One region of the Staphylococcus kloosii genome, then DNA from elsewhere that is predicted to be linked to it. Evidence: predicted binding sites of a transcription regulator. Region 1 holds the regulator's gene; the other holds the start of a gene.
What was found. Region 1 encodes NrdR, which represses ribonucleotide reductase genes. Its sites were predicted from a motif close to AACACNATATATNGTGTT; they were not measured.
Positions count from the first base shown of each region.

Region 2: the regulator NrdR is predicted to act here: its motif matches at 2,041-2,058, upstream of nrdI (class Ib ribonucleoside-diphosphate reductase assembly flavoprotein NrdI).

Region 1 covers NZ_CP027846.1:1,501,452-1,505,517, forward strand. The annotation lists gene mutM (bifunctional DNA-formamidopyrimidine glycosylase/DNA-(apurinic or apyrimidinic site) lyase) at 1-81, shown strand, start outside; gene coaE (dephospho-CoA kinase) at 98-712, shown strand; gene gap (type I glyceraldehyde-3-phosphate dehydrogenase) at 846-1,871, shown strand; gene nrdR (transcriptional regulator NrdR) at 2,051-2,521, shown strand; gene C7J89_RS07500 (replicative helicase loading/DNA remodeling protein DnaB) at 2,521-3,900, shown strand; gene dnaI (primosomal protein DnaI) at 3,900-4,066, shown strand, end outside.
Region 2 covers NZ_CP027846.1:2,376,214-2,380,279, reverse strand. The annotation lists gene queF (preQ(1) synthase) at 77-577, opposite strand; gene C7J89_RS11840 (DMT family transporter) at 602-1,483, opposite strand; gene nrdI (class Ib ribonucleoside-diphosphate reductase assembly flavoprotein NrdI) at 2,150-2,548, shown strand; gene nrdE (class 1b ribonucleoside-diphosphate reductase subunit alpha) at 2,511-4,066, shown strand, end outside.

The DNA of each region.
Region 1 (4,066 bases):
TGCAAAGTATGTGGCAGTGATATAGAAACACAAGTTATTGCAACACGTAACAGTCATTACTGTCCTACTTGTCAAAAATAAAGGAAGAGTGAAATTTATGCCAAAAGTAATAGGGCTTACCGGTGGAATTGCAACCGGTAAATCTACAGTATCAGAAGTTTTATCTGTACATGGTTTCAAAATTGTAGATGCAGATGTTGCTTCAAGAAAAGCAGTCGAAAAAGGTAGTGAAGGATTAGCAAAAGTAAAAGCAGCCTTTGGTGATGATGCTATTGATGAAAATGGAGAAATGGACCGCGCTTATGTCGGTAATGTTGTATTTAATCAACCGGAAAAACGATTAGAATTAAATGAGATTGTACATCCAATCGTCCATGATATTATGGAAAACGAAAAAAATGAGTACCTTAACCAAGGGTATAACGTAATTATGGATATTCCATTATTATTTGAAAATGAATTACAAGATACTGTTGACGAAGTGTGGTTAGTTTATACTTCAGAAAGTATTCAAATTGACCGTTTAATGGAACGAAATAATTTATCACTTGAAGATGCCAAAGCACGCGTACTAAGTCAAATCTCTATAGATAAAAAACGTAGAATGGCAGATCATGTCATCGATAATAGAGATTCTAAGCTTGATTTAAAGCAAAATTTAGAAAGTTTATTAATTGAACAAGGCTATATTGATGAAACTGAGCATCTTTAATATTCGCCATTAGCGTTTTACTTAGAAGCGCTAATGGTAATTTTTAATTTTTTAAAGCAAACGCTTTCATTTTTTAATTAATATGTTATACTAATTTCTATAAAGTATAACATAAATTTGAGAGGTGCATTCGATGACGACTAATATAGCAATTAATGGAATGGGTAGAATAGGGCGAATGGCTTTACGTATCGCACTTAAAAATGAGGATTTAAACGTGGTAGCAATTAACGCTAGTTATTCACCAGAAACTATAGCTCATTTAATTAATTATGATACTACGCATGGTACATACGATTTAAAAGTTGAGCCGACTGAAAATGGTATTAAATTAGGAGACCATGAAATTAAATTAGTATCAGATAGAAATCCTGAGAATTTACCGTGGAAATCACTTAATATCGATATCGTGATAGAAGCTACTGGTAAATTTAACCATGGAGATAAAGCAGTTGGCCATATTAATGCTGGGGCTAAAAAAGTATTACTTACGGGACCATCTAAAGGTGGCGACGTACAAATGGTTGTAAAAGGCGTTAATAATGATAACTTAGATATTAATAAGTATGACATATTTAGTAATGCTTCTTGCACAACCAACTGTATTGGACCAGTTGCTAAAGTTTTAAATGATAAATTTGGTATCGTTAACGGATTAATGACGACTGTACATTCAATTACTAACGATCAAAATAATATTGATAACCCTCATAAAGATTTAAGACGTGCGCGTTCATGTAGCGAAAGTATAATACCAACTTCTACCGGTGCAGCAAAAGCATTAAGAGAAGTTTTACCTGAATTAGATGGCAAGCTACATGGTATGGCACTTAGAGTTCCAACAAAAAATGTATCATTAGTTGATTTAGTCGTTGACTTAGAACAAAATGTAACGGCAGAAGAAGTAAATAATGCATTTAAAGAAAATGATTTACAAGGTGTTTTAGCTACAGAAGACGCACCGTTAGTTTCAGTAGACTTTAATACAAACCCACATTCAGCTATTGTTGATACACAAAGTACAATGGTTATGGGCGACAACAAAGTAAAAGTGATTGCTTGGTATGATAATGAATGGGGCTATTCAAATAGAGTAGTTGAAGTAGCTGCGCAATTAGGACAATTGTTAAATTCCGAAGCGGACGTACTAATTAGTTAAACTTAGATAAAAACGCATAATATAAAAATGTCAGAATTTAGATTCTGACATTTTTTTGTTATAATATATAGTATTTCACAAAAAAATAGTGATGTACTTTTAACTGTGACATCATTCTTTTGTCGTATAGTTATTTATAGTATAATAAAGTCGAATCAACTGAAGAGGGTGATAGCACAATGAAATGTCCAAAATGTAATTCAACGCATTCACGTGTCGTAGATTCTCGTCACGCTGATGAAGTTAACGCGATTCGCCGTCGTAGAGAATGTGAAGTTTGTAATACAAGATTTACAACATTTGAGCATATTGAAAAAAGACCATTAATCGTAGTGAAAAAAGATGGTACACGTGAACAATTTTTAAGCGAAAAAATCTTAAATGGTTTAGTTCGCTCATGTGAAAAAAGACCAGTGAGATATGAGCAATTAGAAGATATCACTAATAAAGTCGAATGGCGTCTTAGAGATGAAGGGCGTGCTGAAATCTCTTCAAGAGACATTGGTGAATATGTAATGAATTTATTAATGCATGTAGACCAAGTATCATACGTGCGCTTTGCATCAGTCTATAAAGAATTTAAAGATGTAGATCAATTATTACAATCGATGCAAGGTATCTTATCAGAAAATAAACGGAGTGATTCATAATGGGTTTGCAATCTTCGGATTTTGGATTGAGACCTCAAGATAACTTTAATGTTATCCGCGATTTTTCCATTAATGAACAACATTTAGATATATTAAATAGACTATTCACTCCATTAGTAGGTCCCAATGCAATGGGGCTTTATTACTATTTAGAGCAATTTGTAACACAAAAAGTTGAAATAGTAACCACACATTATGTTGTAATGAGTGAATTACAAATTAATTTAAGCGAATTTAGAACACAAATGGACTCACTAGAGGCTATAGGTTTAGTCAAAAGTTATGTGCACCATGATAGTAATACTTCATCTTTTGTCTATAAACTTATTCAACCACCAACGGCGTATCAGTTTTTTAGCGACCCTATGTTATCGATATTTTTATTTACCGCAGTGGGCAAAGAACGTTATCATCAGCTAAAAGCTCATTTTGAGGCCGGTACAGCGTTTAACCTTAGCGATTATCAAGAAATAACACGCAAGTTTACCGATGTGTTTTCAGTACCTAACAAGCAGTTTCACAATGATGTTTCTAACATTAAACGTGAGAAAAGTTATGAAGGTTTGAATTTAGCGAAAGTAGACTTCGACTTTGAGGCACTTTATGACTTATTACAGTCGCATTTTATTAGTACAGAAATTATTAACGCTGATGCTAAAGCTTTAATTACGCAGCTTGCTACCTTATATGGCCTAACGCCAGAAGCTATGAAAAGCGTGATTTTAAAATCAATCACGAGCGCACAACAATTATCGTTTGAAGATATGCGTAAATATGCTCGTACTTATTACCAAATGGAACACGAACAAAGTTTGCCATCATTACAATTAAAACAACAAGACATGGTCCAGTCCGAAGACAATGGTCAAGCTGCTGAAGAAGATCGTTTAGAACAATTGAATCGTGTGAGTCCAATTGAAATGTTGACTGCATGGAAAGGCTCTGAAATTAGTTTAGACGAAAAGAAATTAGTTGAAGAGTTGGTCGAAAGAGAACAGTTACCATTCGGTGTGATTAATATATTATTGCAATTTGTTATGTTAAAACGAGATATGCGTTTGCCTAAAAAATATACGTTAACTATCGCGGCGCATTGGAAACGTAAAGGATTAAAAACTGCGCAAGAAGCAGAGCCGTTTGCCAAGAAAATAAACGAAGAAGAACAACAACAAAGATCTCAACGTAATTTCAAACAACCAAGAGCAAATTTAGTTTCAAAAGAGATGACGCCGAAATGGCTATTAGAAAGAGATAATACAAATAATGATCAACAAAAGCAGTCAGAAAATGAAACAACAGCAACAGATGATTCTGAACATGAAAAAGAACGTGCCGCGTTCTTACAACATTTAAAAGAAAGATGGGGGGATGATGACTAATGAAAAGCTTTGAAAATATAATGGGCGAATCAAATGATCTAACAAAACGTATTGCTAAAATCAAACAAGATGTTGTGAATGATAAAGACGTTAAAGCATTTTTAACCGAGCATCAGTCTGAACTTACTAATGCGATGATTGATGAAGATTTAAATGTCCTACAAGA
Region 2 (4,066 bases), 870 kb from region 1:
TTAATGATTTCTTTTATTAAATTTGTACGAAAATAAAAACTCCATAATAAACTAAGTTTATTACGGAGAATGCTTATTAGCGATTATCTATTTTTTCTGGATATAAATCATGGTTCATTAAGCGATGTTCTGCCATTTGTTCATATTTACTATTAGGTCTGCCATAATTTGTGTAAGGGTCTATCGAAATACCTCCACGAGGAGTGAATTTTCCCCAAACTTCTATATAATGTGGATCCATCAAGTCAATTAAGTCATTCATAATAATATTCATACAATCTTCATGGAAGTCACCATGATTTCTAAAGCTAAATAAGTATAGCTTTAAAGACTTAGACTCTACCATTTTTATATTAGGTATATATGAGATATAAATGGTAGCGAAATCAGGTTGTCCTGTGATAGGACATAAAGATGTGAACTCAGGACAGTTGAATTTCACGAAATAGTCTCGACCTTGATGCTTGTTATCGAATGATTCTAATACTTCAGGGGTATAATCAAAGTCATATTTGTTATTTTGATTACCTAAAAGTGTTATATCTTGTAATTCTTCATTATTTCGGCCTTGTGCCAATTTGATTACCTCCTTTAAAATTATTTACTTACGTTGATTTTCTTTAACGGCAGCAATATTTTGTCGTCGTGCTTTTTCGAACATGTAGTAACTCGCACCAATAATTATAATATAACCTAAGACGGCATATACATCTGGAGATTCTCCAAAGATAATTAAACCGAAAAATGCTGTAAAAATAATAGATGCATAAGTGAAGATTGAAATATCTTTTGCCGGTGCGTAACTATATGCCAATGTAATACCTATTTGTCCGACGGCAGCAGATAAGCCAGCGCCTATTAAATAAAGCAATTGTAACCAAGTCATAGGTTCATACGTAAAGAGTGTAAAAGGTATAAGTACTACTACTGAGAATAATGAGAAGTAGAATACAATCGTATAAGGTGCTTCACGCGTACTTAAAGCACGTACACATGTATAAGCACTAGCGGCAAAAATACCTGATAATAGACCGCCGACTCCCGGAATCATAGCAGATGAAAATTCTGGTTTGACTACGAAAAGCATGCCGCCAATAGCAACGATCATTGCGATAATTTGATAATTTCGTACTTTCTCATTTAAGAAAATAAGACTAAGCAAAATCGTCCAAAATGGATTTAATTTCATTAATGTGTCGGCATCGCTTAGTACCATATGATCGATTGCATAGATGTTTAAAAGCACACCGATGAGACCAAGTGTCGAACGAGAAATTAACAACGGTTGACTACTTAATTTACCGAATAGAGGTTGCTTGTATTTAATTATGAAATATAAAGGTATAAATAATGATACTAAATTTCTGGCAAGTGACTTTTGGAAAACAGGAAGATCTCCGGCTAATCTAAAAAATACAGACATAAAACTGAAGCCAATTGCAGAAATTAATATAGCAATGATACCTTTCACTTTTGGATTCACTGTATATCGCCTCATTCTTAAAATTTTAACGTATTTATATTAGCACAGTTAATCTTAAAATGTACACATGCGCTTGCAATAAATATAAAAGTATACTATCATATTTATACGAACAAATGTTCTCTTTAGCGATACTAATTTACAAAGCTATTTAGTAATAAATTTATTTAATAAAAATTGAAGAATAAAGCGAGGGGCTTAAAGCTATGTGCGCCAACGAGTTGCGATTTTTCAGGAAAAATCAACTAAAAGCCCTTAAAATTTTAGAAAAAAATTTTTTTCGTTTTGTAACGTTGAAATGGTGCCATTTATGCTGTTTAGTAAGAAATTTGTCACTTCTTGAGCCTTTAAAAGTAATTGTTTGTTATGTATAATTAAACACATAATATAGTACTGGTTAAAAAACAGCACTACTATATGTTGTGTTTTAAAACAGTATTAATAATTGTAAAAATACAAAATTACAAACTAATTATTATGAAAATTTAATGGAAACATGACAAATTAAGGTTTTTAAAGACCTTAATTGTTCCATATATAGACAGTTTTTAATTAATTACACTATATATTGTGTTTACCATATTAGTTTTGTGTTTGAAAAACGTTAGTGTGAATTAACGTTTTATTTTTAAATGTTCAATGTTGATTTAGAAAGAAGGTGTACCAATGAAAGTCGTATTCTTTTCATTTTCGGGTAATGTCAGAAGATTTATCAACAAAGCAGAATTAACAAACACGATGGAAATTACACAAACGAATTGTTCAGAACGTATTGATGAACCTTTCATTTTGGTCACTGGAACAATAGGGTTTGGCGAGGTTCCTCAACCAGTACAGTCATTTTTAGACACAAACGGTGACTTATTAAAAGCCGTGGCCGCAAGCGGAAATCGTAATTGGGGCCAAAATTTTGCCAAAGCCGGACGTAGTATAGCTGAAAGCTATCAAGTACCATTATTAATAAAGTTTGAAGTACAAGGTACATCCAATGATGTAGAACAATTTAAGGATAAGGTGGGGCAATTCTATGAAGACTATAGACGAGAAGAAATACAATCATATTGAATTAAATAATGAAGTTACTAAACGTAAAGAGAATGGCTTTTTCAATTTAGAGAAAGATCAAGAAGCTTTAGCAGTATATTTAGAAGAAATTCAAGATAAAACAATTTACTTTGATACTGAACTTGAACGTCTTCATTATTTAGTAGATAATGATTTTTATTTTGATGTATTTGAAAAATATTCAGAAGCAGAACTAGAAGAAGTGACAGAATATGCACGTAGCTTCGATTTCAAATTTGCTAGTTACATGTCTGCAAGTAAATTTTTCAAAGATTATGCATTGAAAACAAACGATAAACAACAATATCTAGAAGACTACAACCAACACGTAGCAATCGTATCTTTATATTTAGCAAATGGTGACAAAAAGACTGCAAAACAATTTATCTCAGCAATGATAGAACAACGTTACCAACCTGCAACACCTACATTTTTAAATGCTGGACGTGCGCGTCGTGGTGAACTTGTTTCTTGTTTCCTACTTGAAGTAGACGATAGCTTGAATTCTATTAACTTTATCGATGCTACAGCTAAACAATTAAGTAAAATTGGTGGCGGCGTTGCAATTAACTTATCTAAATTACGTGCACGTGGAGAAGCAATTAAAGGCATCAAAGGTGTAGCAAAAGGTGTGCTACCAGTTGCTAAATCACTAGAAGGTGGTTTTAGTTATGCAGATCAACTTGGACAACGTCCAGGTGCGGGTGCAGTATACTTAAATATTTTCCATTACGACGTAGAAGAATTTTTAGATACTAAAAAAGTAAATGCTGATGAGGACTTGAGACTATCTACTATTTCAACTGGCTTAATCGTACCTGCTAAATTCTTTGAATTAGCTAAAGAAGGTAAAGACTTCCATATGTTCGCACCACATACGATATACAATGAATACGGTGTTACATTAGATGATATCGATTTAGATGCTTATTATGATGAGCTTGTAGCTAATCCTAATGTAGATAAAAAGAAAAAAGATGCACGTGAAATGTTAAATACAATTGCTCAAACACAATTGCAATCAGGTTATCCTTATTTAATGTTTAAAGACAATGCGAATAAAGTCCACGCTAACTCTAATATTGGCCAAATTAAAATGAGTAACTTATGTACTGAAATTTTCCAACTACAAGAAACTTCTATAATTAACGACTATGGTACAGAAGATGAAATTAAGCGTGACATTTCATGTAATTTAGGCTCATTAAACATTGTTAATGTGATGGAATCTGGTAAATTTAGAGATTCAGTACACACAGGTATGGATGCATTAACGGTTGTAAGTGATGAAGCAGATATTAAAAATGCGCCAGGAGTTAGAAAAGCTAACAGTGAATTACATTCAGTTGGTCTTGGTGTTATGAACTTACATGGTTATTTAGCGAAAAATAAAATTAATTACGAATCAGAAGAAGCAAAAGATTTTGCCAATACATTCTTTATGATTATGAACTATTATTCTCTTGAACGTTCAATGGAAATAGCTAAAGAACGTGGTGAAGTATACAAAGACTTCGA